Regions from separate parts of the Nocardia sp. NPDC050175 genome, predicted to be linked through region 4. Evidence: riboswitches for the same ligand, from Rfam matches in the RefSeq annotation. Region 4 holds a riboswitch; each other region holds the start of a gene.

Region 1 (7,459 bases), on a different contig from region 4:
GGTGGTGGTCAAGCCGCTCGACAGTGCGGGATCCGATGACGTGTTCATCAGCGACTCCGAGGCGGAGGTTCAGGCCGCGGTCCAGGCGATCATCGGTAAGACGAACCTGATGCTGCGAACCAATGCGGCGGTGCTGGCGCAGGAGTACCTGGTCGGGGACGAGTTCATCGTCAATTCGGTCAGCCGGGACGGCAAGCACTGGTTCACCGACGCGTGGATCAGCCACAAGGTGACCGTGCGGGACAACCGTCGGATCTATGACTGCGAAGACCTGCTGTCGCAGGACGATCCGCGCTTCACCGACATCATCGACTACGTTTCGGGTGTGCTCGACGCGCTCGGCATCGCGAACGGGCCCGCGCACACCGAATTGATCTATACCGCAGCGGGTCCCGTGCTGCTGGAGACCGGGGCACGGCTCTCGGGGCTGGCCGATCCACGAGCGCTCGATCGCGGCACGGGCGTGAATCAGGTCGACCTGACGATGGACTGCTACCTCGGTGAGGGACGCGCGCTGGCGGCGCAGCCGTCGGTGTATTCGCGGCGGGAGCAGGCGCGCTGCGTGAATCTCATTGCCCACCGGGAGGTTCCGCTGCCTGCCCAGGCGTTGCGGGCGGAGCTCGAACGGCTGCCCGCTATCGAGAGTGTTCGGTTCCGGATCGCCGATCAGGCGATGACCAGGCCGACGGTCGATCTCAATTCGTCGCCGGGCGTGGTGTTTCTCGTGCATCAGGACGCCGCCGAGATCGAACGGTCGTACCGGACGCTGCGGCGGCTGGAGCACGAGCTCTTGTAGGCGCCGCCGGACAGACAGAGAGCATCGATGACGAATACGCAGCTGGGTCAAATCCTTCTCGCCATCCTGTTACTCCTGCTGGGGGCCAACCTGCTCGGTCAGCTGTTCCGCCGACTGCGTCAGCCCAAGGTCGTCGGCGAGATCCTGGCCGGAATTCTGGTCGGCCCAACGGTTCTCGGGAAGATCGCGCCCGGCTTCGCGGCTGAGATGTTCGGCGGCGACAAGGGTGATCCCAGCGCGGTGGTGCTCGGGTTCCTGTACAACCTCGGCCTGTTGATGCTGATGTTCGTGTCGGGCTGCGCCGCAAAGCACCTGTTGGGCAGGCAGAATCGCACGGCCACCGCGTGGATTCTGGGGATCGGCACGCCGCTGCCGTTCCTCATCGCCCTCTTTGCCGCGCCGCTGCTGCCGCTCGAGGATCTCACCGGTACCGCGGGGAGTGAGCAGGCCGTCGTGCTCGTCTTCGCGGCCGCCACGGCGGTGACCTCGATCCCGGTCATCACCAAGATCTTCTACGACCTCGGCATCCTGCACACCCGATTCGCCAGCCTGCAGCTGGGATCCGCTGTGCTGGAGGATATTGCGCTGTGGGGAGTGCTCTCCGTCGCCACCGCGATCGCGGGCGCCGCCCTCGGCGCGACCGGCGACGAGCTGACCGCGACCATCGGCGGGCACATCGCGGTCAACGCCGCCTACGTGATCGTCGCGCTCACCGTCATGCCTGCCGTGCTGCGCAAGCTGTCGCGGGCCGAATGGAATGTGGTGGCGCGCAATTCGCCTGTCGCGTGGATGCTCATCGTCTTCCTGGGTTATGTCTCACTGGCCGCCGCCCTTGACGTGACGCTGGCATTCGCCGCGTTGCTGGCCGGCTTCGGCGTGATGGGCGGCATGAAAGGCACTGAGCAGGAACGGTTCCGGGACCCGATGCAGTCCATCAGCGATGTCTCAGGGCACTTCTTCGTTCCGCTGTACTTCGCCATCGTCGGCTACCGGCTCGACCTTTCCAAGACGTTCGACCCACTCATGCTCGTGGGGTTCCTGGTCGGCACGTCGCTGGTGGTGTTCCTGTCCGTGGGGCTCGGCGCCAAGCTGGCCGGGATGAGCCGCCTCGACATCGTCAATCTCGCCATCACCCAGAATGCCCGCGGCGGGCCGGGCATCGTGATGGCCTCGGTGGCCTTCGACGCGGGCATCATCAACGCCATTTTCTACACAACCCTGGTACTCACCGCCGTGCTCACCTCCCAGGCCTGCGGCTGCTGGCTCGACTACGTCCTGCGCAAAGGATTGCCGCTGCTGTCCGGCGCCGACCTACGCCGCCGGGGCATCGAGCCAGCGCCCGAGGAACTGTCGCCGCAGCGGGGGTAACTCGACGCATTTTGGTCGCGCGCACGGCTGATGAGTCTCACGTGGTCGGAGGTGTGGGTTCGGGTGGAGTGGTTAACTCGTTAGGGAGACTTCGGTGTCGAGTGCGGAGGGTGTCATGGCGGAGGCGAACGGGATGACCGATCTGAAGCAGGGGCAGCCGCACAGCGCCCGTATTTATGACTATTTCTTGGGCGGCAAGGACAACTATGCGGCCGACCGGTTGGCTGCCGACAAGATCGAGCAGGCCATTCCCAATGTTCGACTGGTCGCGCGGGAGAATCGCGAGTTCATGCGTCGCGCGGTCGGCTACCTCGGCGAACAGGGCATCCGCCAGTTCGTCGATATCGGCACCGGCATCCCCACCGAACCCAATCTGCATCAGGTGGCCCAGGAGACGGCTTGCGATGCGCGGGTGGTGTATGTCGACAACGATCCGCTCGTGCTCGCCCATGCCCGCGCGCTGCTCATCGGGACGCCGGAGGGGCGAACTCGGTACATCGAGGCCGATGTCACCGAACCGGCGAAAATCCTTGGGGCGCCGCAACTTCGCGAGACCATCGACTTCGCCGAGCCGGTCGCGCTGAGTCTGATCGCGTTGTGCCACTTCGTGCCCGGCGAGCAGATGTACGAGATCATCGATACGTTGCTGGAACCGCTTGCGCCAGGCTCGTTTCTGGTGATGACGCACCTCACCGCCGACCTCGATCCCGAGGCGGTCCAGGGCACGGTGCGCGCCTACGAGGCGAGCGGTATCAGGATGGAAGCACGCACGTATGACGGGGTAGCCCGCTTCTTTTCGGGTTTGCAACTGATCGAACCGGGCATCGTGCCGATCGGCCGGTGGTACCCGGACGGCACCGCGCCGGATTCGACCGCCGTTGTCCCGCTGCCTGTCACGGATTTCGGCGCCGCGCCGAAACCGCCCGCTGCCGGATATGCCGCGGTCGGGCGTAAGCAATAAGGCGTTTCGGAACACGCTCGGGTAACGGCACTCGGCGATCCTTGACCGGTCGTTTCGGCCGCTTCTAGAGTTGACGTCTGCTGGGTATGAGGAATCTGGTGTAAATCCAGAGCGGTCGCGCCGCTGTGAACATGCTGTGAATAGCGGTGTGTGAGTCAGAAACTCGGCTCGGCAGGAGTTTTTATTCTGGACGTAGGGACGCGTAATCCCTGGAAGGAGTCCCTCATGGCCACTTATGTTCCGCATGCCGGTGTGACGGTTCGTCCGCTCAGTGCCTCGGTGTCGAGCACGCTCTGGTTGGTCGGCACGGTGCTCGGGGCACTGCTGATCTACTACTTCATCGGTATCGATCAGGGGGCGGTGTCGATTTTCGGCAGCGATACCCACGTCCACGAATTCGTGCACGACGCACGGCATTTCCTCGGCTTCCCGTGCCATTGAGTCGGCTCGGCCGGAGCGAGTGGTAGCGGTATGGAGAAGCAGATAATCGGTCGCGGCCTGCTGGCGGGCGCGATCGGTGGGTTGTTGGCGTTCGTGTTCGCGCGGATCTTCGCGGAGCCGGTGATCCAGCGGGCGATCGACTACGAAAGCGGTAGGGACGAGGCGCAGGAGGCGTTGGACAAGGCCGCTGGCCACCCGATGGGGGACATGGGCGCGGAGGTGTTCACTCGGTCGGTGCAATCCAATGTCGGGATCGGCCTAGGGATGATCCTGTTCGGTGTCGCCATGGGTGGACTGTTCGCGGTGGTCTTCGCGCTCAGCGTCGGCCGGGTCGGCAAGGTTTCGGCGCGTAACCTGGCGCTGCTGCTGGCCGGGGCGTTCTTCGCGGCGGTGTATCTGGTGCCGTTCCTGAAGTATCCGGCGAATCCGCCCTCGATCGGACACTCGGACACGATCAAGGACCGGACGGCGTTGTATCTGACGATGGTGGTGTTGTCGTCGCTGTTCCTGATCGGGGCGGTGCTGTTGGGTCGGAGACTGGCGGCACGCCTTGGTAATTGGACTGCTAGCCTGGTCGCGGCAGTTGCCTTCGTGGTGGCGATCGGTATCGTGATGCTGCTTTTGCCACAGCTGGGGCATCTTTCGGCGAATACCGCCGAGTTCGGCAGGCAAGCAACGGAAACGCCGCAGCCGCTGCGGGATTCGTCGGGTGCGATCGTCTATCCGGGATTCCCGGCCGATGATCTCTATCTGTTCCGGCTGTATTCGATTGGTGCGCAGGCGATCCTGTGGCTGGCCATCGGGCTGGTCTTCGCGACGTTGAGCGGGAAACTGTTCGAGCCGACGCGTAGATCAGCTGCTGCGGAAGCAGGTATCGCCAAATAGGAAGCGCCACAACGGCGTTGTGATTCTCGCCGGATCGGTGTTGATGCGCCGATCCGGCGGGTTTACTAGTGCCCGGTGAACATGGTGACCAGGCTGTGTGGTGCGTTGTCGCCGGACATGATCTCGTGCAGTTCGGCGCCGTCGAGGGCGATTTCGGCGCTGCGGGGGAACATGGCGAGCTCGTATTCGGTGATCGCGGCCTCGATGTCGTCGGGGTGGGCGGCGAGGGCTTTGCCGAGTTCGGCGCCGTCGAGCATCGCCAGGTTGGCGCCTTCGCCGTTCGGGGGCGCGAGGTGGGCGGCGTCGCCGACCAGGGTTACGCCGGGCACTCGGTCCCATTGGTGGTCGATCGGCAGGGTGTAGTGGGGGCGGAAGACCGGTGCGGTGTCGGCTTCGGTAATCAGTGCGGTGAGTTCTGGTGCCCAGCCGTCGAATTCGTGGACGATGCGCGCCCTGGTTGCGGCGGCATCGGTGAAATCGATTGCGGCGAACCAGTCCAGCGATCTGGTCAGCGACACATAGGTGTGCAGGGTGTCGCCACTTTCGCGGTGCGCCTGGATCCCCTTGCCCGGTGCGGGCGCGATCAGTGACCCTCCGCCGACTGCTTTCGCGGCGGCGGGGTGGCGGGTGTCGGCGTCATACAGGTAGGTCTCGATGTAGGAGATGCCGGTGTATTCGGGTGTGGCAGTGGACAATAGGGGCCGGACCTTTGACCACGCGCCGTCGGCGCCGACCAGCAGGCTCGTCGTGATGGTGCTGCCGTCGGTGAAGGTGACCTCGTGGCGGCCTTCGCCGAGTGCACGGGTACCGCTGACCTTGTGCCCCCATTGGATGGTGCTGGCGGGGAGCGAGTCGATCAGCATCTGTCGCATCTCGCCGCGCTGCACCTCGGGGCGGCCGCCGGTGCCGTCGTCGGGTTGGTCGAACAGGATGGATCCGTCGCGGTCGAGGACCCGTATCGCCTGACGGCCTTCCAAGATGAGGGTGCGGAACTCGTCCGACAGCCCGGCCGCTTCGATGGCGAGCTGTCCGTTGTAGTCGTGGATGTCGAGCATGCCGCCCTGCGCACGGGCCGTTGGTGAGGGCTCTGCCTCGTAGACCGTGACCGGGATGCCGTTGACCTGCAGGACGCTGGCGAGGGTGAGTCCGCCGAGTCCGGCGCCGATGATCGTGACTGGAGTGGGCATGGTGGGCTCCTTCGGGATCGAGGCCGGTGCGGTCCGGCGGCTATGGAATGCCGTTCCAATCTAACACAGGTTGGAACGGCGCTCCAGGCGTGCCAAGATGGCGGTATGGCATCGCGGGCGGGCAAGGAGAAGCGGCGGACGGACGCGCTGTCCCGGGAGCGGATCGTCGAGGCGGCCGTCGAGCTGCTCGACACGACCGGCGAGGGTGGGCTGACATTCCGGGCGCTGACCGAGCGTCTTGCCACCGGGCCGGGGGCGATCTACTGGCATGTGGCGAACAAGGGGGAGTTGCTCGCCGCCGCGACCGACGTCGTTGTCGCCGCGGCGCTGGCCGTCGAACCCGTCGAGTCCGCGGCTTCCCCGCAGGATGAGATCCGTGCTGTCGCGCTCGGACTGTTCGACGCGATCGACGAACACTCGTGGCTCGCCACGCAGCTCGCCGTGCAGTTCTCCCGCAGTCCATCGGGGTCGGTAGCGCCGCGGATCATCGAAAGCATCGGGCGACGGGTCCAAGCGCTCGGTGTCCCCGAGGGCAGCTGGTTCACCGCGACCTCGGCACTGGTGCACTACATCCTCGGCGCGACCAGTCAGTACGTCACGAACAGTCACGTTCTGGAGGCCGAATTGGATCGCGGCGAGTTCCTCGGCGACGTAGCGAAGGCGTGGGAGGAGCTCGACCCCGCCGACTATCCGTTCACCCGTGCGGTCGCGGGCCAGATGCGCGAACACGACGACCGGGAGCAGTTCCTCATCGGGATCGATCTCGTGCTCACCGGCATCGCCGGTCTCCACCGGACCAAGGGGTAGGCGTTCCGGTCACCGAGATGACTTGGGCACCTTGCGAACTCGGGTGGTCGCCGCGGTGACGCGGTTGCCCTCGTGGTCCTCGGTGCGTAGGCGGGCGACGGGTCGGCCGTCGTGGTCGACGAGGGTCGAGTGGGGTTCGTTGCCGGTGAAGGCGTGGCGTTCGCCCCATTGGCGCAAGGCCACGACAGTGGTGAAGAGGTCTTGGCCTGCGTCGGTGAGTTCGTAGCTGTGTCGCTTGCCGCCGGGGGCGGTGCTGGTGGTGAGGATGCCGTGGTCGACGAGCTTGCGCAGGCGGTCGGTGAGGATGTTGCGGGCTATGCCGAGGCGCTGCTGGAAGTCGGTGAAGGTCGCGGCGCCGTCCATGGCGTCGCGCACGATCAGCAGGCTCCAGCGGTCGCCGACGAGGTCGACGGTTCGCGCGACCGGGCAGGTGGGGTCGGTCCAGTCGCGGCCGGTGCCGGGTGTCGTGGTCATGCGCCTCCGTTCAATCAGTTGCACTTTGAAACCATTATGCCCTATCGTCAAATGGTTGCATTTTGCTACTAATTTCGGGAGGTGTTGTGGCCGTAGGAGTCACAAGGTCGCAGCGGTGGGTGCTGGCGCTGGTGTGCGCGGTGGCCGTGTCGACGATCTACGCGATCCAGCCGGTGTTGGAGACGGCGGGCACCGGGTTGGGGTTGGCGCGCGAATCGTTGGGCTGGCTGGTTGCTGCTGGGCAGGTTGGTTACTTTGTCGGTCTCGTCTTGCTGGTTCCGCTCGGTGACGTGCTGAATCGTCGTCGGCTCATCACTGTGCATCTGGTACTTACTGCCGTGGGGGCGGCGGTCGTGGCGGTTGCGCCTAACGGTGTCGTCGCGGTGGTGGGGCTGGCGGTCGCGGGTCTGTTCGCGGTAGTGGTTCAGGTGACGGTCGCCTATGTCGCCGCCGTTTCCGCACCAAGCGAGCGGGGTCGCAATATCGGTGCGGTCACCTCCGGTGTGGTGATCGGCATCCTCGGTGTCCGTGTTCTTGCGG
Region 2 (7,459 bases), on a different contig from region 4:
GACGGCATCGCCTGCGTGGACGACCCGTCCGGCCTGTTCCTGCACCACCGCACCGATTCGGTGCCCGGCACCGCCGTCACGGTGGCGATGGACGGCAAGCGACCGCTCGTCGCCGAGGTGCAGGGCCTGACGGTGGAGACCGAGATCCCGAATCCGCGCCGCGCGGTCAGCGGCCTGGACTACAACCGGGTCGCGATGGTGCTTGCCGTGCTGCAGAGCCGCGGCAAGGTGTTCCTCGGCAAGTCCGACGTGTATGCCGCGACGGTGGGCGGCATGCGGCTGCTGGAGCCGGCCGCCGACCTGGCCATCACGCTCGCCATCGCCAGCGCCAATTCCGAGGTGGCGATTCCGGCGGGCTGGGTGATCCTCGGCGAGGTCGGCCTGGCCGGCGAGGTGCGCAAGGTGACCGGACTCGAACGCAGGCTGGCCGAGGCCGAGCGGCTCGGCTTCACCACCGCGCTGGTGCCGCCCGGTTACGCCCCGCTCAAGCGCGGCGGCATGAAGATCCACGAGGTGGCCGACGTGCGCTCGGCCATCCGCATCACCGGCACCCGCAAGCGGCGCGCACCGAAGGAGGAGAAGGAAGTGGCACCCGATTTCTAACGGGCCCAACCGAATCCGGGGTGGCTCAGGCGGGCGTCAGATTGAACGGTTCCGGCGAGCTGTGCAGCGAGCCGAACTGCGCGATGACCTGGTACGCCCCGGCGGGCACCGGCACCCGCTCGCCGACGCACCCCTGCTGCGAGGTGGTGCCGGACCAGCGCACCGTGAACAGCGCCTGCTCACCGGGTTTCAGGTTCCGCTGGTTCGACTCGTCGACGGGCGAACAATCCGAACTCGTCCAGAATCGGCGCTGCCCGTCCAGCGACAGCACCGACGCCTGGATCTGCGCCAGGTTCATGTCCCGCTGGCATTGCGCGCTGGAGATGTTGGTGATGACGATCCGGAAGTTCGGCTGCTCGCCGACCCGATAGGTCGGCTGGTCCACGCTGATCTTGATCGCCAGCGACTGATCGGGGCACTGCCCCGGTCCCGCGGCCGGTTCATTCGACGCGGACGGGGAAACGCTCGACGTCGCCGGTGCGCCGGATTCGCTTGGGCCAGCGGCCTTTGTCGTCGTGACATCGGCGGGCTTACTCGGCGTCGCGGACGACGAACCGGCCGCGACGGGCTTGGTGTCACCGGGCGAGTCGCCGCCGCGGGACACCGTCAGCACGAGCCAGATGACCAGCGCCAGCGCGACGACCAGTGCGCCGATCGCCAATGCGCGACGACGCCAATAGATCTCCGGTGGCAGCGGTCCATTCGGTTCCAGCACGCCTCAACGGTAAGGGCACGACCGGGCACGATGACTCATGCGCACGGCGTGTCGATCCGGAATACGCGATCGTGGCGACGGAATTCCGGCCTGCACGCTGGGCAAACGGCGACGACCCCGGCTCAGGCGAGCTCGCCGATGTTGCCGACGACACGCTGCAACTTCACCTGGCCGTCGGCGAGCTTGTATGTGACACAGGCGATCGCGCATTCGCCGGTCGCCACGCGCTGCGAGATGATCATCGACCGCTGCATGAGCAACCTGCTCGTCTCGACCACGTGCCTGGCCTCCATCTCGTCGACGGTGGACAGGCCCTCCCGACGGCCGATAAGAATGGACGGCGTGACCCGCTCGACCACGCTGCGGATGAATCCGCCGGGTACCTCGCCGCCGTCCAGCGCGTCGATGGTGGCCTTCACCGCGCCGCAGCTGTCGTGCCCGAGCACCACGATCAGCGGAACGTTGAGCACCTGCACGCCGTACTCGATCGAACCGAGCACCGAGCTGTCCACGACGTGGCCCGCGGTGCGTACCACGAACATGTCGCCGAGGCCCTGGTCGAAGATCAACTCGGCGGCGACCCTGGAGTCACCGCAGCCGAAGAGGATCGCGGACGGATGCTGGCCGCTGACGAGCTTGGCTCGGTCGGAGGCGCCCTGGCTAGGATGCTGCAGCGCACCGGAGACGAAACGGTCGTTGCCTTCGCGCAAAGACTTCCAGGCACTGACCGGATTTGAATCAGGCATACCGACCATTGTGCACAAGGCTTGGGTTACCAGCGAGTTAGTTTGGTTACGGGTCGGCAAATACCGGCTGGCGGCAGTAGGACAGGAACCGTGAGGAAAGCACCGAACACCATCGATGCCGACGTGTTGCTCGACTGGTACGAGGAGACCGCGCGCGACCTACCGTGGCGCCGCCGCGAGGTCACCGCGTGGCAGATCCTGATGAGCGAGATCATGCTGCAGCAGACGCCGGTGGTCCGGGTCGAGCCGATCTGGCGGGAGTGGGTTACGCGCTGGCCGGTGCCCTCGGCGATGGCGGCCTCCTCGCAGGCCGAGGTGCTGCGCGCGTGGGGCAAGCTCGGTTATCCGCGCCGGGCGCTGCGGCTGCACGAATGCGCGCGGGTGCTCGCCGCGGAGCATGGTGACGAGGTGCCGACCGACGTGGACGTGCTGCTCGGCCTGCCCGGCATCGGCGCGTACACGGCGCGGGCGGTCGCGTGTTTCGCCTACGGGCAACGAGTTCCGGTGGTGGACACCAACGTTCGCCGAGTTGTCGCCCGCGCGGTGCACGGGCGCGCGGAGGCGGGTAATCCGTCGTCGCGTGATCTGCCGGAGACGGAAGCGCTACTGCCGCAACAGATCGATCGTGCGGCGGTGTTCTCGGCCGCGTTGATGGAGCTGGGTGCGACAGTGTGCACAGCGCGCACACCGGACTGTTCGCGCTGTCCCCTGCCGAGTTGCGCGTGGGTCGCCGCAGGCCGTCCCGTTTCCGAAATCGTCCGTCGCACACAGAAATACGAGGGCACCGACCGCCAAGCGCGCGGCAGGCTGCTCGATGTGCTTCGTGGCGCGACGGGTCCGGTGGAGCGGGTGAGTCTCGACCTCGCCTGGCCCCGCGACCCAGGCCAGCGCGCCCGCGCCCTCGACTCGCTACTGGTCGACGGCCTGATCGAGCAAACCGTCGACGGTCTCTTCGCACTCGCCGGTGAAGGTGGCAACGCGCGCTGACCAGCCCACCGCAGCGGCCGAATGCCTCAGCGCCGCACGATATTTGATTTCCCGCACCGGCAATTCTCGGTGCGGGAAATCAGGAGGGGTGCGGCTCAGCCAGCACGCGGCGGAGGAACCGCTCGACGGCGTCCCGGTACTGCTCGGGCTGGTCGTCGTGCACGAGATGTGCTGCGCCGAGCACCAGTACATGCTCGGCGTCAGGATGTGCCTCGGCCATCTGCCGCATCTGGCCGGGCGGCGTGATCGTGTGCTCTCCCTCGAGTAGCAGCGCGGGCACGCGGGTGGCGTGCCACTGCGGCCAGAAGTCGCGACTGCCCCACTCCTCGGAGATATCGCGGAACGTCGCGACCGACCCGTGCAGCCGGTATCCGTCCGGGCCGTGCTCGAACGAGTTGAGGAAATACCGTCCGGCGACCGGCCCGAAGAACCTCAGCACCGCATTCGCATCCGGAAACGGTTGCGGCCACGCCTCGATCATCGCCGCCCAATTCGCCGCTGTCCGGCCGGTGAAATCCGGGGCGATGTCCTCGACCACCAGCGCGCGCACCCGATCGGGGTGCGTCGCGGCGAACACCCAGCCGTGCAGCGCGCCCATCGAATGCCCGATCACCACCATCGGCTCGGTGATGCCCGAGGTCGCGGCGGCCAGATCGGCGACGAAGGCCTCGGTGGTCAGCTCGGCCGGCGCGGGCCTGCCGTGCCCGGCGGCGTCGAAGGTGTAGACGTGGCCGTAGTCGCGCAGCCAGTCCAGCTGATCGTGCCAGGTCCTGGCACTGCCCATCAATCCGTGCAGCAGCAGGATCGGCACACCCGCGCCACCTTCGTCGTGCAACACCCCGCTGATTCTGCCCGGCGCGCCCCGGCCGTGCGCGATCCCCCCGATTTGGCCCATACCGGACGGACGCTCGCTGGTCGTATTGTCGAGCCCATGGCTGTTGTGAAGATCAACGCGATCGAGGTTCCCGAGGGCGCAGGCCCCGAGTTGGAGAAGCGGTTCGCGCACCGCGCGCACGCGGTCGAGGGCTCGCCGGGTTTCCTCGGCTTCCAACTACTCCGGCCGGTCGCCGGTGATAAGCGGTACTTCGTTGTCACCCAGTGGGATTCGGAAGAAGCCTTCGCGGCGTGGCGGGACGGACCCGCGCGCGAGGCGCATGCGGGCGAGCGGCAGAAGCCGGTCTCCACGGGCGCGTCGCTGCTGGAATTCGAGGTCGTCATCGACGTGGCCGCGAAGCCTGCCGACTGACCTGTCGAGCATGCCGGGCGGGCTGACCTGCCCGGCGACTCGCCCGACGGCAGGGCGCGTCCCTGCTGTTCGTGTTGACGGCAGGCGCCTCCAGGTGTCACAGTTCGGATGACAAAACGCGAGGGTGATGCGGTAATCCGGTGAAATTCCGGAGCGGTCGCGCCACTGTGTTCCATGCACCGAGTCCCTGGGTGCCGGATAGCCAGACACCGGCTCCTTCGCAACCCATTCGACGGGACGCGCATCCCTAGGAGGACTCGCATGGCAATCGCGCATTCGCCGAGCCGGGCAACCGATTCACTGGCCACTGTGCTCGTCACAGTTGGTGTCGTTCTTCTCGCACTGCTCACGCTGTACCTGGTCGGCTTCGATCAGGGCGTCATCTCGCGCAGCGGGATGTACCTGCATGAGTTGATGCACGACGGACGTCACCTGCTGGGGCTTCCGTGCCATTGATCGGATCCCTCAAGACCCTGCTGTTGCGCGGCCTGCTGGCCGGTCTCATCGCGGGCCTGCTGGCCGCCTCGGTCGGCTACTTCATCGGTGAACCGAAGGTCGATGCCGCCATCGCCATCGAGGAGGCCGGAAGCGCGGCCGCCGCGGATCATCCGCACGGCACGGAAGCGGAAGCGACCAACGGGCATTCGCACGGCGACGAGGAAGAACCGCTGGTCAGCCGCACCGGCCAGAAGGCGGGACAGTTCCTCGCGCTCGGCCTGGCCGGTCTAGCGCTCGGCGCCATCTTCGCCTCCGTCGCCCACTTCGCCCGCCGCTACACCACGCTGTCCGGGCCGAAACTCGCGCTCGGTATCGGGCTCGGCGGCTGGGCCGCGATCGTGGCCGTGCCGTTCTTCAAGTACCCGGCGAACCCACCTGCGGTCGGCGACCCGGAGACGATCAATCAGCGCACCCTGCTCTGGGTGGCCGCCGTGCTGCTCGGCCTGGTGGCCGTCGGCGCGAGCGTGTACGTCTACAAGTTGCTGCGCGGTCAGCTGAGCACGTTGCGACTGATCGGCGGGCTGGCCGCGTTCGTCCTCGTCACGGCGGCGGGGTACATCCTGCTGCCGGGCATCAACGAAGTGAAGGCGGACTTCCCGGCCGCGCTGCTGTGGCAGTTCCGGGCGTCCTCGCTGGCCGAGACCGCGACGCTGTGGGCCAGCCTGGCCCTCGGCTTCGCCGCGCTCAGCGAATTCGCCACGCGCAGTGATACTCCGGTACGAGAGTCGATCGCTACCGCGGGCTGATCCGCATCCGGAAGTCGAAGGGCAGTGTCGGTGTCATGACCGGCACTGCCCTCTCCTTTTTGCCCGCACCGCTGCGTTCGGGCGCACCGGCACAACCACCGCGCGCCGTCCTCGTCGCGTTCGTCGGCCTCGTCGTCGCCCTGCTCGCCGGCGTCGCCGAGGCGATCGAGCAGTCCGCGCTGCTACTGGAGCGCGACGAGGTCGACATCGCGGACCTGACGACCGGGCTCGCCGTGCGGCTCGGGATCTACCTGGTCGTTCTCATCGTCGCCATCCGAATGACGCACGGCGCCCGCTGGGCCCGCCTGCTGCTGACCTTCGGCATCGGCGTGATCGGCTTGCTCTCCCTGATCATCGAACCGCTCGCGGCGCTGCTTTCCGCGGACAAGTTCGGCGACCTCTTCGCCCACCTCACCATCGAATCCGCGGTGATCGGTCTGCTCCGCACCATCCACGTCGTCGCGGTCCTGATCGCCATCCCAGCGATGTACCACCCCGCAGCCCGCCGCTTCTTTCGCCGGGCCTGACCCATTGCTCACACGAAATCGGTTGTCACACAAAACTGCCCGGCTCACGCACCGTAGTGCGCGAACCGGGCAGTCGGCTGTGCCGAGTCAGACGAGGGCCGCGTCGAGCAGGATGTGGTCGACGCCGGCGAGGGCCTTGCTGACCGGGCAGCCCGCCTTGGCGGCCTCGGCCGCGGCGGCGAAGCCGTCGGCGTCGAGGCCGGAGACCTTGCCGCGCACGGTCAGCTTGATGCCGCTGATCCGAAAGCCACCGGCCGGATCCGGGCCGAGGGTCACATCGGCGCTCACGTCCAGGCTCTCCGGCGTCCCGCCCGCATTACCGATCTGCGCCGAGAGCGCCATCGCGTAGCAGGACGAATGCGCCGCCGCGATCAGCTCCTCCGGGCTGGTGGTGCCGTCGGCGTCCTCGGCGGAACGCTTCGGGAACGACACGTCGTACTTGCCGACGCCCGAGCTGGCCAGCTCGACCTGTCCCGACCCCTCTTGCAGAGTGCCGGTCCAAGCAGTACGCGCGGTACGTGTAGGCATCACGGTCCTTTCTGTTCCGCCTCTCCGCGAATTCAGGCCAGATTCGAGTGCCGCGGCTCTTGCGTCGGCGGCCGGCGGTGAGGGCGGTGGTCACGTTACCCGGTACCAGGTGAGTTACCCATGTACATACGAGATCAGTTGTCGCGTAGGCATTTTGAAGAACATCGGAGCTGTCCGCAGGTACGCCAGAAGGTCATTCGGGATTGGTGACCCTGGCCAGCACGATGCCGCCGATGATCAGCGAGAGCGCGAACACCCGGCCCGCGCTGAGCGGATCCTTGTTGAACACGATGCCGAGGCCGATGGCGCCGACCGCGCCGATCCCGGTGAAGATCGCGTACGCGGTGCCGACCGGCAGCGTCTGCATGGCCCTGGACAGCAGGTACACCGCGGTGACGCCGAGCACGAAGCAGATCACCGTCGGCACCAGGCGGGTGAAGTTCTCGGTCGGTTTGATGCTCTGCGACCAGACGATCTCGACCAGGCCCGCGATGCCGAGGACGACCCAGTTCATGTCAGTACTCCTTAGCGAGATCGCGTGCGGTGTCGAGGGCGAGTGCGTATGACTCGTCGTGCTTGCCGCGCAGGTGGGCCAGCGCGGGGTCATGGCGGGCGTTGGCCAATTCGGCATTGATGAAAACCGTGTCGTTGACGGCGAAATGGCCCGCGAAGAAGTCGCGCAGGAAGCGCTCCTGGTAGTCGAAGGCGGCCTTCGGCGCACCGGGCGAGTAGGCGCCGCCGCGGGCCGTCGCGACGACGAAACGGCGGTGGCCCAAGGACATTCGCGGGAACGTCACCTGATCCAGCCAGGCCTTGAGGGAGGCCGGAATCGAGTAGTTGTACATCGGGGTGCCGATCAGGAT
Region 3 (7,459 bases), on a different contig from region 4:
CGGCCTGCTGCACGGCCGACTGCCCGCGGACGAAAAAGACCAGGTGATGCGCGCTTTCAACGACGGCGCCGTCGACGTGCTCGTCTGCACGACCGTCGTCGAGGTCGGCGTGGACGTGCCGAACGCGACCGTCATGGTGATCGTCGATGCGGACCGCTTCGGCGTCAGCCAGCTGCATCAGCTACGCGGCCGCATCGGCCGCGGCAAGCATCCCGGCCTGTGCCTGCTGGTCACCGATTCCGCCCCCAACGGTTCGGCGATGGCTCGATTGGACGCGGTCGCCGCCACCACCGACGGCTTCGAACTCGCCGTGCTCGACCTGCGCACCCGCCGCGAGGGCGACGTGCTCGGTGCCGCCCAGTCCGGCACCGCCCGCTCGCTGAAGCTGCTGTCGCTGCTCGATGATCTCGAAGTCATCACCGCCGCACAGGAACTCGCTCGCGAGGTGGTCGAGGCCGATCCAGGTTTGCGGAAGCATCCCGGTCTGGCGAGCATGATGCACGCCGCGGTCGACTCCGAGCGCCTGGAGTACCTGGCCAAGTCGTAACCGGCTGACCGGCAACCGAATCGGGGCACATCATCCGGTCGAGACGGCGGTGATATGGGTGAGTGAGCACCGCCAGCCCTGCTCGGTCTCGACGAAGATGTCCGTCGTCCACTCGTCGGCGTCGAACCGCTTGCCTTGGAAGCGCGCGGTATTGGTGGCCCGCACGGTCAGCACCGCGACGTTGCCCCGGTATTCGATCGTGGCGGCGCTGACCCGCTGCATCGCCGAATGGCTGAGCACACCGGACTTGACCAGTGCGAGAAACCGCGCGGCCGGCGTGATCCCGTTTTCGGAGACCATGATCCAGTCGTCGGTCATGTAGGCGGCGATCCGGGCCGCGTCGTTGGTGACGATGGCGGCCATCCACTCGTCGAGCAGCGCTACGAGGCGATCCTCGATCGTGTGGTCCGTGCTGGGACGATGTGTCGTTTCCATGATTCGCACGGTAAACCGGACATCGGGGCCGAGGCTTGGACGAATGGAATACGTGCGTCGTGGATCAGCGCCCGATGCGCGGATAAGGCAGGTCGGTGCTGGTGTTCTCGGTGACCGCGAGCGGACTGCCGATGTGCGGGAAGGCGCGCTGCGGGCAGGACGGCCGCTCACAGACCTTGCAGCCCGCGCCGATCTGTACCGCTGTCGTCGGGTCGTCGAGCTGGAGTCCGGCCGAATACACCAGCCGGTCCGCGTATTCGATGTCGCAGCCGAGCCCGATCGCGAAATTCTTTGTCGCGGTGCCGAATCCGTGCGGCGCGGTCATCGCGGTGCGCGCGATCCACAGGTAGCGGCGCCCGTCGGGCATCTCCGCGATCTGCGGCAGGATCCGGCCGGGATGCGCGAACGCCTCGTGCACCACCCACAGCGGGCAGCTGCCGCCGACCCGGGAGAAGTGAAAGGCGGTGGCGGACTGGCGTTTCGAGATATTGCCCGCGCGGTCGGTGCGGACGAAGAAGAACGGCACCCCGCGCTGACCCTGCCGCTGCAACGTGCTCAGCCGGTGGCAGATGGTTTCGAAGCCGACCTCGAAGCGCAGGCCGAGCAGGTCGATGTCGTAGTGCAATTCCTCGGCCGAGCGTAGGAAACGTCCATACGGCAGCACCAGTGCGCCGGCGAAGTAGTTGGCCAGCCCGATCCGCGCGAGCGTGCGGGATTCGCCGGTGAGCGAGGGTGTTTCGGCGAGCACCCCGTCCAGCTCGGTCCCGTACAGCAGGAACGCCAGGGTGGTCGCGATCTGAAAGGCGCGCTGTCCCGGTCGAAGTCGCCTGGCCAGGGTCAGCGTGCGGCTCTCGGGATCGTATTGCCGCTTCGGGATGGCCGGGTCCGCGCCGTCGCCGCGGACCAGCACGGTGACCCCGGCGCGCTCCTCGGCCACCCTGGCGAGCTGGCGGTCCAGCGAGCCGATGGTCAGGCCGGACTGCTCGAACAGCTGCTCGGCGGCGATATCGAGCTGCGGGATGTGATTGTGGTGGTCGTAGAAGAAGTCCCGCACGTCCTCGTAGGGCATGGGCATGCCCGGCGCGCCGGTCGGCGCGGACACCCGGGCGGAGAGCAGGTCGAGCTGGTCGGTGGCGGCGCGCAGGCGGCGGTGCATCGCGACGACGATCCTGGCGACCTCGGGCTGCCTGGTCGCCAGCTCCTCCACCTCGGTCAGCGGCGCGGTGTGCCCGCCCGCGGCGTCGATCAGCACCTCGTGCAGGTCGGACACGAGGCGCGCGTCCGAGTCCGCGGCGAAGAACTGGACGTCGAGGTCGAAGGTGGAGTTCAGTTTCAGCAGTACCGGGATGGTGAGCGGCCGCTGATCACGTTCCAGCTGGTTGAGATAGCTGGGTGACAGATCAAGCGACTTGGCCAGCGCCGCCTGGGTGAGTCTGCGTTCCTCGCGCAACCGCCGAAGCCGCGCGCCCGCATACATCTTCCGCACGGAAAGATCGTAGTCCCGGGCCTTCGCAATCATCGCATTTCCGGACTTCTTTTGCCTGGAAATATGCCGCTGCAAGGTATTTTGCGCGATATCCCGGCTGCGTAGCGTGCGAAGGACGGTCGCGGCCCAACTCAGGCGGGCGTAGCGAAGAAACACATCGTACGTGCCTGCTAATCGTCGTCCCGGATCACCGCCTGTGCCGCGATCACGGTGGTGCCGTTGAAGGTAACCGCAGGGGAGCCGTGCAGTCGGTAGCCCTGCGCGAGCAGCTCGCTGATCCGTTCGCAGAACGAGGCGTCGTCGACGCCGGTGATCAAGCGGTAACGCAGTGGTTGGTCGTTCATGCCGCCAGCCTAGGGTGCGTGGCCGACAGCGCCGGAAGGGCAAAAAGCTTCCGAACCGAGCAATTGCTTGGTTCAATCGAGAGGGCGTTGCGCACAACGCGGTTCGCCCGCCCGGCAGCAGAAAGTGAGCCCGCCCATGCCGACTCCCGACGAACTCGTCCGCGATATGTGCCGCAGCTGGTCCGACCCGGATCCGGACCGGATCGCGTCCTTCTTCGCGGAAAACGCTGTCTACCACAACATTCCGCTCGAACCGGTGGTCGGCCGCACGGCCATCCGCGACTTCATCGCCGGCTTCCTGACCACCTTCGGGGCCATCGACTTCGACATCCACCACCAGATCACCTCCGGCAACCTGGTCATGAACGAACGCACCGACACCCTCCACAGCGCGGACAAGACCATTCCACTCCCGGTCACCGGCGTCTTCGAGGTAGCCGACAACACCATCCTCGCCTGGCGCGACTACTTCGACATGGGCGTCATCAACCGCGCGTTCAACCTGGAAGGCTGACCGTCCCCGGGAAATTCGTGGCAACTGGTCGGAACCGAACCGCGAGCGCACGCGTCGAAGGTGGATAGGGGCGATTCATGGAGTGGTTTCACTAGGTGCAAGGAGGGGTTGGGATGGATCGTTGTCCCGGGTGTCATACCGCGTGGCGAAGAGGGATGAGCTCCAGGTCACGGCAGCAACCGGTCAAGCGAACCGAGGAGCCGTGCGAGCGATACACGTCACGGCGGCGCCGGGTCTCCCGACCCGAGCCCGAGGCGGGCTGAGGGCGAAGGTGATTGAGCTCGGCGCCTCCGCCTGGATCAGGCGGAGGCGCCGAGCGTCAGCGAACAGCCGAGACGGTCAGCGTACGGCGGTCGCGGCGGCGACCATGTTGCGCAGCGACGCCTCCACCTCGACCTGGCCGCGGGTCTTCAGCCCGCAGTCCGGGTTGACCCACAGCCGTTCGGCGGGAACGGCTTTCAGTGCCGCGCGCAAGGAGGTGGTGATCTCCTCCACGCTGGGCACCCGGGGCGAGTGGATGTCGTAGACACCCGGCCCGACGCCGAGGTCGAAGCCCGCCGCGTTGAGGTCGTCGAGCACCTCCATCCGCGAGCGCGCCGCCTCGATCGAGGTCACGTCGGCGTCCAGGCCGGCGATCGCGTCGATCACCTCGCCGAACTCCGAGTAGCACAGGTGGGTGTGCACCTGGGTGGCGTCCGAAACACCGGAGGTGGCCAGGCGGAACGACTGCACCGACCAGTCGAGGTAGGCCTGCTGGTCGGTCTTGCGCAGCGGAAGCAGCTCGCGCAGCGCGGGCTCGTCGACCTGGATGACGCGGATGCCCGCGGCCTGCAGATCCACCGTCTCGTCCCGGATCGCCAGCGCGACCTGCCGCGCCGAGTCGCCGAGCGGCTGGTCGTCGCGCACGAACGACCAGGCCAGGATGGTGACCGGCCCGGTGAGCATGCCCTTGACCGGCTTCGCGGTGAGCGACTGGGCGTAGCTGATCCAGTCGACGGTCATCGGCGTCGGCCGCTTGACATCGCCGAACAGGATCGGCGGCCGCACGCAGCGGGAACCGTAGGACTGCACCCAGCCCAGCTCGGTGGCGGCGAAGCCGTCGAGCTGCTCGGCGAAGTACTGCACCATGTCGTTGCGCTCCGGCTCGCCGTGCACCAGCACGTCGAGGCCCAACTTCTCCTGCAGCGCAATGACATCGGCGACCTCGGCGCGCATCCGGCGGATGTATTCCGCCTCGTCGATCTCGCCCTTGTTGAACGCGGACCTGGCCAACCGGATCGCCGAGGTCTGCGGGTACGAGCCGATCGTGGTGGTCGGCAGCGGCGGCAGTTGCAGCTGCTCCTGCTGCAGCACGCGACGCTCTTCGGCGGGTGCGCGCCGGATCGCGTCCGGGCCGAGCTCGGCCAGCCTGGCCCGCACCTGCGGGTCGTGCAGCCGGGTGTCGGCCTGCCGCGCCGCCAATGCCGCACGGGTGTCGGCCAATTCGGTGCTGATCGCCTCGGTGCCCTCGGTCAGCGCCGTCGCCAGCAGCCGAACCTCGGCCACCTTCTCGGTGCCGAACGCCAGCCACGACCGCAGCCGCTCGTCCAGCTTGGTCTCCGCGGCCAGCGTGTATGGCACGTGCAGCAGCGAGCAGGAGGTCGAAACCGCCACCGAGGCAGCCGAACCCAGCAGGGTGCCCAGCGTGGCGAGCACGGCGTCGAGATCCGCGCGCCAGACGTTGCGTCCGTCGACCACACCGGCCACCAGCAGCTTGCTCGCCAGTGCCGGGATACCGGCCACGTCGGAAACGCTGGTGCCGGCGGTGAAGTCGAGCGCGACGCCCTCGATGTCGGTGCCTGCCAGCGCGTTCAGCGCCGCGTCGGCGTGCCCGAAGTAGGTCGCCACCAGGATCGCGGGTCGCTCGGCCGAAGCGGTCAGCTCGGTGTAAGTGCTTCGCACCAGCTCGATTTCGGCCTCGGTGAGGTCGGTGACCAGCGCGGGCTCATCGATCTGCACCCAGCCGACGCCCGCCTCGGCCAGCAGCCGGAGCAGTTCGGAGTACAGCGGGACGAGTTCGGCGAGCCGGTCCAGGGCCGCACCACCGGTGGCCTTGGCCAGCTTCAGGAAGGTGATCGGACCGACCACCACCGGACGGGCGGGCGCGCCGAGCGCGAGCGCCTCGCGCACCTCGTCGAGCAGCTTGTCCGGGTTCAGCGAAAACGCGGTGTCCTGGTCGATTTCCGGCACCAGGTAGTGGTAGTTGGTGTCGAACCACTTGGTCATCTCCAGCGGTTCGACGGTTTCGTTGCCGCGCGCGGCGGCGAAGTAGCGGTCCAGCGGATCGGCGATCCCGGCCACCCGCGGCGGCAGCGCGCCGAGCAGGACGGCGGTGTCGAGTACCTGGTCGTAGTACGAGAAGGTGCCCACCGGGATCGAATCCAGGCCTGCCGCCTGTAGTTCGGCGAGTTGGGCGTGGCGCAGGTCGCGTGCGACGGTGTGCAGCTGATCGGCGTCGATCTTGCCTGCCCAGTAGGCCTCGGTGGCCCGCTTGAGCTCACGCCGCGGTCCGACCCTAGGTAGCCCGAGAACCGTTGCGGTGAACGGTGTCTGATTTACAACAGTCACGTTGTCTCTCCAGTGCTGGTGTCGTAGGCCCTCGCCATGCGGGCTGCGCGGCTACCGGGTGACACGTCAGGAGATTTCGACAACAGAGCCCGACACATCAAGTACTGGTAGACCGCGCGCCCAGATCCACGAGGCGGTGGCCGTCGGATACGGCGTATCCGACACGGCTGGCAGGTCTTCGGACTCACAGGCACCGGCCTGGTCGGCCGACCTACTGGCCGTCGCTTCCCGGGTGTTGTGCGCCCAGTGCTTGTGACGGCGTTCGTTCCTGCTTACCGCTGCGGGACAGTCCCGGATTCCCACCGGGTTCCCTCTCGCCCGTCCGCCCTTTCGAGGCGGCCGAACTCGGCTCCGCAACGCGACGACGGGGCTCCATCTCGTACGCGCGCGGTGAACCAGCTGCACCCACCAGCATAGGGCGCTTGGCGAGAGCGCGGTGCGGCCGGGCGGTGCGGCGGTCGCTCTCGATCGTCAGGCCCGCGTTGTCTGGTCATCTGTCCAAGTCTGTGAGGAACCCCACGGAAATCGGGTGTAGCCCAGCTTTCCGGAATATGTCTAAAGTTGTCACCCTCTGGGGAGAACTTCGGCGCGGGGGTCGATACCAGGAGTGCTTGTGGTGACTGAACGATCGGTATCGATCGTCATTCCAACATATGTAGCGACGGCCGAGGGTCGTGATCTGCTCGATATACAGCTGGACGCCTTGGCGCGTCAAGACTATCCGGGGGAATTCGACGTTGTCATAGCCGACAACGGCTCACCGGTCGACGTGCGCGTCCATATCGAAAACCATCAGGTCCGGGATCGGCTGAAGCTCCAGTACGTAGACGCGTCAGGCCGGTCGGGTGCCGCATTTGCCCGAAATGTCGGAGCCGGTAGTGCCACGGGCGAGGTGTTACTGTTCTGTGATCATGACGACCGCGCGTACCCGAGCTGGATCAGCCGCATGGTCGAGTTCCTGGATGAGGGCTACGACCTGACTTGTTCTGCGATCGAGGGCGATTCGCTCAACGCGGACCACCCGCGCCTGGTCGCCAACATCCCGGCACCGGACCAATTCCAGCCGCTCGGCGTTTATGCTCCTGTGATCATCGGCACGAGCATGGCGTGCCGCGCGGAGGTCTATCGGAAGCTCGGCGGACAGGACGTCAGCTATGCCGCCAACGAGGATCTCGAATTCGGCTGGCGGGCCCACCGGGAGGGATACCGACTCGGCTATCTGGCCGAGGCGCTGGTCGCCTATCGGTACCGACGCGGTTTCCGGCCCGGCTATCGACAGGGCCGTAGCAGAGGCCTCGGCCTTGCGCGACTGAACGGCGAATTCCCGAAGAATGGTTTACCCGAGATTCATCTGCCCGAAGTTTTGTTACGGATGATCCGCTTGCCCTTTACTCGCGGATTAGTCGCCGAAGAACGCGGATTGATGATCGGCCTCGCGGTCGGTCAGTTCCGCGGTGGGTTCCGGCATCACACGATGCACTGGATCTGACGATGTGACGTCGCGGTGCCCGGATCTTCGCAACGGT
Region 4 (7,459 bases):
AGACCTGCCGCAATCGATCCAGTGTCGCCTGCTCCGGGTGCTCCCACAAGTCCCGCTCGGCGGCCTCCAGCAGCCGCTCGGCAATGCCGTGCAGCGCCCACGGGTTGGACTGCTCCATGAACTTGCGGTTCACGTCGTCGAAAACGTAGCTCTCCGCGAGCTTCTCGTACATCCAGTCGGCGACGACATTGGTGGTGGCGTCATAGCCGAACAGGTAGTCGACCGTCGCGGCCATCTCGAACGCGCCCTTGTAGCCGTGCCTGCGCATCGCCTCCAGCCAGCGCGGATTCACCACGCGGGCCCGGAAGACCCGGGAGGTCTCCTCGGAGAGCGTGCGGGTGCGCACCGCGTCGGGGCGGGTGCTGTCGCCGATGTAGGCCTCGGGGTTCTTGCCGGTGAGCGCGCGCACGGTGGCGACCATGCCGCCGTGGAACTGGAAGTAGTCGTCGGAATCGGCGATATCGTGCTCGCGGGTGTCGGTGTTCTTGGCCGCCACCGCGATTCGGCGGTACGCGGTGCGCATGTCGTCGGCGGCGGGAGCGCCGTCGAGGTCGCGGCCGTAGGCGTAGCCGCCCCAGGTGGTGTAGACCTGCGCGAGGTCGTCGTCGGTGCGCCAGCTCTTGGAATCGATGAGCTGCAGCAGGCCCGCGCCGTAGGTACCCGGCTTGGAACCGAAGATGCGGGTGGTGGCGCGGCGGGCGTCGCCGTGCTCGGCCAGGTCGGCTTCGGCATGCGCGCGAACGTAATTCGACTCGGCGGGTTCGTCGAGTTCGGCGACCATGCGCACCGCGTCGTCGAGCAGGGCGAGCACGTGCGGGAACGCATCGCGGAAGAAACCGCTGATGCGCACCGTGACATCGATACGGGGACGGGACAATTCGTCGAGCGAGAGCACTTCTAGCGTGGTGACGCGGCGGCTCGCCTCGTCCCAGACCGGCCGGACACCGAGCAGGGCAAGGACTTCGGCGATATCGTCGCCGGAGGTGCGCATCGCCGAGGTGCCCCACACCGAAAGGCCCACCGAGCGTGGGTATTCGCCGTGGTCGGCGAGGTAACGCGCCAGCAGCGAATCCGCCATGGCCTGACCGGTTTCCCAGGCCAGCCGCGACGGGACGGCCTTCGGGTCGACGGAGTAGAAATTGCGGCCGGTCGGCAGGACGTTGATCAGGCCACGCAGGGGTGAGCCGCTGGGGCCCGCCGGGATGAAGCCGCCGTTGAGGGCGTGCAGGACGCGGTCGATCTCGATGCCGGTTTGGCGGAGGCGGGGGACGACTTCGGTTGCGGCGAAACGGAGTACGTCACGGACCGCGGTGAGTCGGGGATCGGCGGTCAGGGCGTCGGACGGGGAGCTATCCGCTGACGCGAGGAGCGAGTCGGCGAACTCGTCGACGAGTCGGTCGACCGCGTCCGCCGACCAGTCGGCCGATTGAAGTGCGGCAACGAGTCCGCGGGCTTGGCTCTCCACGACGTCGACTCGGCCGCGGACCTCGGTGCCGGATTCGTCCAGCCCCAACGCTTCTCGCAGGCCGGGCACGTTCCGTTCGCCGCCCCACAGCTGGCGAGCGCGCAGCATGGCGAGCACGAGGTCGACCTCGCTCTCCCCCGCGGGCGCCTGGCCCAGGATGTGCAGGCCGTCGCGGATCTGCACGTCCTTGATCTCGCACAGCCAGCCGTCGACGTGCAGCAGCATGTCGTCGAAGACTTCCTCGTCCGGGCGTTCGGCGAGGCCGAGGTCGTGGTCCATCTTGGCGGCGCGCATCAGCGTCCAGATCTGCTGGCGGATGGCGGGCAGTTTGGCCGGGTCGAGGGTGGAGATGTTGGTGTGCTCGTCGAGCAGCTGCTCCAAACGCGAGATGTCGCCGTAGCTTTCGGCGCGGGCCATCGGCGGGATCAGGTGGTCGACCAGGGTCGCGTGCGCGCGGCGCTTGGCCTGGGTGCCCTCGCCCGGGTCGTTCACCAGGAACGGGTAGATCAGCGGCAGGTCGCCGAGGGCGGCGTCGGTGCCGCAGGAGGCGGACATGCCGAGGGTCTTGCCGGGCAGCCATTCCAGGTTGCCGTGCTTGCCGAGGTGCACCATCGCGTCGGCGGCGAAACCGTCAGCGGACCTGACCCATTGGTAGGCCGCGAGGTAGTGATGGCTCGGCGGCAGGTCGGGGTCGTGGTAGATGGCGACCGGGTTCTCACCGAAACCGCGGGGCGGCTGCACCATCAGCACCACATTGCCGAAACGCAATGCGGCGATGACGATCTCGCCGTTCGGGTCGGCGGAACGGTCGACGTAGAGCTCGCCGGGCGGCGGGCCCCACGCCTCGATGACGGCCTCGCGCAGGTCCTCGGGCAACGTGTCGAACCAGGCCGTGTAGGCGGCCGCGCCGATCCGAATCGGGTTGCCCTCCAACTGTTCCGCGGTCAGCCAGTCCGGATCCTGGCCGCCCGCCGCGATGAGCGCGTGGATGAGGGCGTCGCCGTCCTGCTCGTCGAGGCCGGGGATCTCACCCGGTTCGCCGAGGTGGTAACCGGCGGTGCGCATTTCGGTGAGCAAGCGGATGGCGCTCGCGGGGGTGTCGAGGCCGACGGCGTTGCCGATGCGGGCGTGCTTGGTCGGGTAGGCGGACAGCATCAGGACGACGCGCTTGCGATCGGCCGGGATGTGCCGCAGCCGGGCGTAGCGCACCGCGATGCCCGCGACCCTGGCCGCGCGCTCGGCGTCGGGGACGTAGGTGGACAGGCCGTCGGCGTCGAACTCCTTGAAGGAGAACGGGACCGTGATGATCCGGCCGTCGAACTCGGGGACGGCGACCTGGGTGGCGACGTCGAGCGGCGACATGCCGTCGTCGTTGGCGGCCCACTGTTCGCGGCCGCTGGTCAGGCACAAGCCTTGCAGGATGGGCACATCCAGGTCGGCGAGCGCGCCGACATCCCAGGCCTCGTCCTCGCCGCCCGCCGAGGCGGTGGCGGGCTTGGTGCCACCCGCGGCGAGCACCGTCACCACGAGGGTGTCGGCCTGGCGCAGTGTCGCAAGCAGTTCCGGCTCGGCGGTGCGCAGCGAGGCGCAGTACAGCGGCAGGGCGCGCGCACCCGCGTCTTCGATCGCACGGCAGAGGGCGTCGATGTAGCCGGTGTTCCCGGCGAGATGCTGTGCGCGGTAATAGATCACCGCGACGGTGGGCTGATCGGCGGCCGGCTCGGCCGAAACCCGTTCCAGCACACCCCAGCTCGGCAGCTGCACCGGCGGCTCGAAGCCGTGGCCGGTCAGCAGGACCGTGTCGGAGAGGAAGTTGTGCAGCTGCAGCAGGTTGTCCGACCCGCCAGCGGCCAAGTAATTATGTGCGTCGGCGGCGACACCGCCGGGCACGGTCGAGCACTCCATCAGCTCCGCGTCCGGCGCGATCTCGCCGCCGAGCGCCACCATCGGCACGCCGCTGGCCCGGATGGCGTCGAGGCCGTCCTCCCAGGCGCGCTTGCCGCCGAGGATGCGCACGATCACCAGATCGGCGCCGTCGAGCAGCGCGGGCAGGTCGTCCACCAGCAGCCGTGCGGGGTTGCCCCACCGGTACGCGGCGCCACTCGCGCGGGCGCTCAGCAGATCGGTGTCGGACGTGGACAGCAGCAGAATCACAGGTGACGGCCTTCCTCGGGTTACGCGCCCATCGGGGGTTGCTGCTCGCCGGAGAGGGTCTGGCTTTTCACAGTGGCGCGACCGCACCGGATTTCCACCGGTTTCCTCGTCGCCCGTCGAGCATGCAGATGCTACCTGCTGTGCGGTTGCGTTCCGCTCAGGCGGTCACCGCGCGGGCCTTCGTCGACCTGAAGCCGGCCGTGGTCCGGTCGCGCGCTGCTGCCCTGCAGGTCGCCCTACTGGGTAGGGCCTCCCGCCCAGCCTCAGGCCGAATTCGCCAAGGTCGCTTTCATCCACGGCGCTCAGCAACCCTGGTCTGGCGTTCGCGCCGCGACAGACAGGCGAAGGTGCCGCCGTTCCTTCAGGGCCGGCGTCATCTATCGCTGATCGGGCGGGTCAGGTCAGATCGGCGTTTCCATCGATGACTTTGAGCTGGTAGTGGAACTTGTTGACGCGCCAGCCGTTCGGAGTCCGCTCGGCGCCGATGGCGTAGCTGCCGACGAAGGTGCGGGTCTTACCGTTGGTGGCGGAATTCTTCACGTGTACCGCGATGGCGTCCGCGTGGACGTTGGCCGTGTCATCCGCCAGCTCGATCAGATGGTTTCCGGACTGGTGATGCAGCTCGTCCAGGTCAGCGAGCCCGACCCGCCAGTCCTCGACGATGTCGGCCGCGTCCCGCTCACCGACCGGGCCGCCGAATCCGCCGTCGAAATCGACCTTCGGCGTGAATACGGCGTCGACCAGGTCGCTCCAACGACGCTGGTCGGTGTAGACGAACATCCGGGTGACCACGTCGATGATCGCGAGTCGATCTGCCAGGGTAGAGATTTCAGACATATGTCTCACATTAGCGATCCCCAACGTTCACCGCTCGCCATTAATCACCACCATCGCCCCCTTGCCGACTTGACGTACGAAGGGTGTTCTTGACGCACGCTGCAACATGCGTCAAGAACACCCTTCGTACGTCAAGTCGCTGTCGGTGGTCGGCGGTCGACGGTCGGCGGGGGTACGTACGCTGGGTGGACTATGAGTCGACGTGTTCCGGATTCCTGTCCCGGTGTGCTGCGGTTGCATGAAGCTGCCGATGGGCCGTTGGCGCGGATACGGGTGCCCGGCGGGCGGGTGACGCCGGGGCAGTTGCAGGTGTTGGCGGAGGCGGCGCGGGAGCTCGGGGACGGGAATATCGAGCTGACGTCGCGGGGGAATGTGCAGTTGCGGCAGGTGCGGGACGCGGGTGCGCTGACCGGTCGGCTCGAGGCGGCCGGGTTGTTGCCGAGTCACACGCACGAGCGGGTTCGCAATATCGTCGCTTCGCCGCTGTCCGGTCGGATCGGTGGTTCGGCGGATGTGCATGCGCTTGTTCCGGTCCTCGATGCCGGGCTGCTGGCCGCGCCGCGCCTGGCCGAGTTGCCCGGGCGGGTGCTGTTCACGCTCGATGACGGGCGTGGGGACGTCAGTGGACTGAGTGCCGATATCGGCGTACATGCCACGGGCACAGACGAATTCGCGCTGCTGCTCGCGGGACGGGACACCGGCATTCGGATCTCGGCCGCCGACGCGGTGGATGTGATGCTCGCCGCGGCGCAGGGGTTTCTCGACCTGCGCGGCGATGACGCGGGCCAGTGGCGCCTGCACGATATCGAGGACGGTGCCGAGCAGGTGGCCGAGATGCTTGCCCTCACTCGCGGTACTGATCGAGTGGAAATCGGTGCGGCCCAGGATATTCCGATCGGCTGGCTGGATCAGGACAACGGATTGGTCAGCCTCGGTGCCGGAGTTCGTCTCGGCTCCCTGCCCGCGCGCACGGCCGAATTCATCGCCGCCATCGAGCGTCCGGTATTCATCACCCCGTGGCGCAGCCTGGTCATCACCGATATGGACGAATGGACCGCCGAGCAGGTCGTCCGCGTGCTGGCCCCGATGGACCTGATCTTCGACGCCAACTCCCCCTGGCTGCAGGTCAGCGCCTGCGCGGGGCGACCTGGTTGCGCGAAGTCACTCACCGATGTCCGCGCCGACGTGACGGCAGCCGTCGAATCAGGGCGCGTGCTTCCGGCAGAGCCGAATCAGCCTACGCACCAGGACATCCCGATCCTCGCCGCAGCCGAGGTGACCGTCGCCGGCCGCCAACACTGGTCCGGCTGCGACCGCCGCTGCGGCCGCCCCCGCGGCACAGTCACCGACGTCATCGCCACCGACACCGGCTACCGCCAATCCTCGCCGCCGACGACCTGACCGTCACCGCTCTCGCCGCCAATCACCGAAATCCGCACTCCCTCTCGGGATTTGCACTCGCAATAGGGCCGAATTCTGAGTGCAGATCCCGAGAGTGGGTGCGGATTTTGCGGTGATGGGGTTGGCTACTCGTGGACTTCCAGGGTGCAGCACTTGACGCTGCCGCCGGCCTTGAGGAGTTCCGACATGTCGATGCCGATCGGGTTGTAGCCGCGGGCGCGCAGGGCTTCGGTCAGGGCCGTGGCCTTGTTGCTGAGGAAGACGTTCAAGCCGTCGGAGACACCGTTCAAGCCGAGGACCTCGGCGTCCGCGTCGGTGGCGACGATGGCGTTCGGGAACAGCTCGGTGAGCACCGCCTGGCTCGCCGCGCTGAAGGCGGGCGGGAAGTAGGCGATGGTGGTGTCGTCGAGGGGCAGCAGGACGGTGTCGAGGTGGTAGAAGCGCGGGTCGACCAGCTCCAGCGACACTACCTCGCGCGAAAAGTGCTGGGCCACTTCCTGATGCGCGGCGAGCGAGCTGCGGAAGCCCATGCCTGCCAGCATCCGCTCGCCGACCAGGAGGAAGTCGCCCTCGCCCTCGTTGATCTCGGTGGCCTCGACCAGTCCGGCGAGGCCGTGCTGGGCGAACCAGTTGTGGTAGGCCGGGCCCTCGGCGGCCCGCTGGACGTGGGTGAACCTGGCCGACATCGCGCGGTCGCCCACGATGAGTCCACCGTTGGCGGCGAACACCATGTCGGGCAGGCCCGGCACGCCGGGCACCACGTCGACCTTGTGCCCGTACTCCTCGTAGGTGGCGCGCAGGGTTTCCCACTGCAGCAGGGCGAGGGCGCGGTCGACCGGCGCATCGGGATCCATCCACGGATTGATGCAGTAGGTGACCTCGAAGTAGTCCGGACGGCACATGACGAACCGTCGCGGCGACGACTTACGAGCGGTGGACTCGGCGCGGAGGGTGGCTACAGACGTCAACGTGTCTCCCGTAGGTCGGCGCGATTTTGCGGCTCACACGACCGTAATTCGCCTACTATTGCGCCAGGAACAACGAATCGTTGCGCATTTCGCCCCTGAAACACCGAATCGTTGTGCAACGAGGAAGCGAGTGTGACGTGGACGACATCGACCGGCGGATTTTGGAGCACCTCCTCAGACAGGCACGGGCCTCGTTCCAGGAAATCGGCAGCGCGGTCGGCCTCACCGCGCCCGCGGTGAAACGGCGCGTCGACAAGATGGTCGCGAGCAAACAGATCACCGGTTTCACCGCGATGGTGAATCCGGCGGCGATGGGCTGGAAGACCGAGGCGTACGTCGAGGTGTACTACCGCGACAACATTTCCCCCGCCGAACTGCGCCGCACCCTCGAACCGATCCCGCAGGTCGTCGGCGTGTGGACGATCGCGGGCGAGGCCGACGCGCTGATCCACGTGATGGCCACCGACATGGCCGAAATCGAGGTGACCGTCGAACGAATCCGCGAGAACGCCCGCGTCGGCCGCACCCGCAGTTCCATCGTGATGTCCCGCATCCTCGAACGCCCCCGCACCTGACCCACCGACTCGGCGGGCGATCCAGCTGTCGGCGTCGAACCGGTTACACCAGCTACCCG

Evidence for each region. Region 4 has a riboswitch for cobalamin ahead of cobN (cobaltochelatase subunit CobN). Riboswitches for the same ligand answer to the same signal wherever they lie in the genome.
Region 1: it holds a riboswitch for cobalamin, as region 4 does, so the genes downstream of both, ACIBK2_RS03080 (CbtB domain-containing protein) here and cobN (cobaltochelatase subunit CobN) in region 4, are expected to answer to the same signal.
Region 2: it holds a riboswitch for cobalamin, as region 4 does, so the genes downstream of both, ACIBK2_RS07090 (CbtB-domain containing protein) here and cobN (cobaltochelatase subunit CobN) in region 4, are expected to answer to the same signal.
Region 3: it holds a riboswitch for cobalamin, as region 4 does, so the genes downstream of both, metE (5-methyltetrahydropteroyltriglutamate--homocysteine S-methyltransferase) here and cobN (cobaltochelatase subunit CobN) in region 4, are expected to answer to the same signal.

Annotation. Positions count from the first base shown of each region.
Region 1 is NZ_JBITJI010000001.1:674,589-682,047, reverse strand. It holds gene ACIBK2_RS03095 (ATP-grasp domain-containing protein) at 1-796, shown strand, start outside; gene ACIBK2_RS03090 (cation:proton antiporter) at 824-2,164, shown strand; gene ACIBK2_RS03085 (SAM-dependent methyltransferase) at 2,259-3,125, shown strand; cobalamin riboswitch at 3,177-3,311, shown strand; gene ACIBK2_RS03080 (CbtB domain-containing protein) at 3,351-3,566, shown strand; gene ACIBK2_RS03075 (CbtA family protein) at 3,597-4,451, shown strand; gene ACIBK2_RS03070 (FAD-dependent oxidoreductase) at 4,517-5,638, opposite strand; gene ACIBK2_RS03065 (TetR/AcrR family transcriptional regulator) at 5,744-6,445, shown strand; gene ACIBK2_RS03060 (winged helix-turn-helix transcriptional regulator) at 6,455-6,919, opposite strand; gene ACIBK2_RS03055 (MFS transporter) at 7,006-7,459, shown strand, end outside.
Region 2 is NZ_JBITJI010000002.1:332,795-340,253, reverse strand. It holds gene radA (DNA repair protein RadA) at 1-603, shown strand, start outside; gene ACIBK2_RS07115 (hypothetical protein) at 629-1,318, opposite strand; gene ACIBK2_RS07110 (carbonic anhydrase) at 1,441-2,064, opposite strand; gene ACIBK2_RS07105 (A/G-specific adenine glycosylase) at 2,155-3,051, shown strand; gene ACIBK2_RS07100 (alpha/beta fold hydrolase) at 3,131-3,889, opposite strand; gene mhuD (mycobilin-forming heme oxygenase MhuD) at 3,983-4,297, shown strand; cobalamin riboswitch at 4,375-4,530, shown strand; gene ACIBK2_RS07090 (CbtB-domain containing protein) at 4,559-4,753, shown strand; gene ACIBK2_RS07085 (CbtA family protein) at 4,744-5,541, shown strand; gene ACIBK2_RS07080 (hypothetical protein) at 5,577-6,068, shown strand; gene ACIBK2_RS07075 (OsmC family peroxiredoxin) at 6,156-6,596, opposite strand; gene ACIBK2_RS07070 (DMT family transporter) at 6,790-7,110, opposite strand; gene ACIBK2_RS07065 (FMN-dependent NADH-azoreductase) at 7,112-7,459, opposite strand, start outside.
Region 3 is NZ_JBITJI010000005.1:313,442-320,900, reverse strand. It holds gene recG (ATP-dependent DNA helicase RecG) at 1-547, shown strand, start outside; gene ACIBK2_RS19270 (nuclear transport factor 2 family protein) at 578-982, opposite strand; gene ACIBK2_RS19265 (short-chain fatty acyl-CoA regulator family protein) at 1,047-2,468, opposite strand; gene ACIBK2_RS19260 (DUF1737 domain-containing protein) at 2,639-2,812, opposite strand; gene ACIBK2_RS19255 (nuclear transport factor 2 family protein) at 2,949-3,326, shown strand; gene metE (5-methyltetrahydropteroyltriglutamate--homocysteine S-methyltransferase) at 3,666-5,933, opposite strand; cobalamin riboswitch at 6,085-6,292, opposite strand; gene ACIBK2_RS19245 (glycosyltransferase) at 6,550-7,422, shown strand.
Region 4 is NZ_JBITJI010000011.1:66,438-73,896, reverse strand. It holds gene cobN (cobaltochelatase subunit CobN) at 1-3,619, opposite strand, end outside; cobalamin riboswitch at 3,652-3,773, opposite strand; gene ACIBK2_RS31990 (nuclear transport factor 2 family protein) at 4,016-4,456, opposite strand; gene ACIBK2_RS31985 (precorrin-3B synthase) at 4,649-5,857, shown strand; gene ddaH (dimethylargininase) at 5,983-6,825, opposite strand; gene ACIBK2_RS31975 (Lrp/AsnC family transcriptional regulator) at 6,963-7,400, shown strand.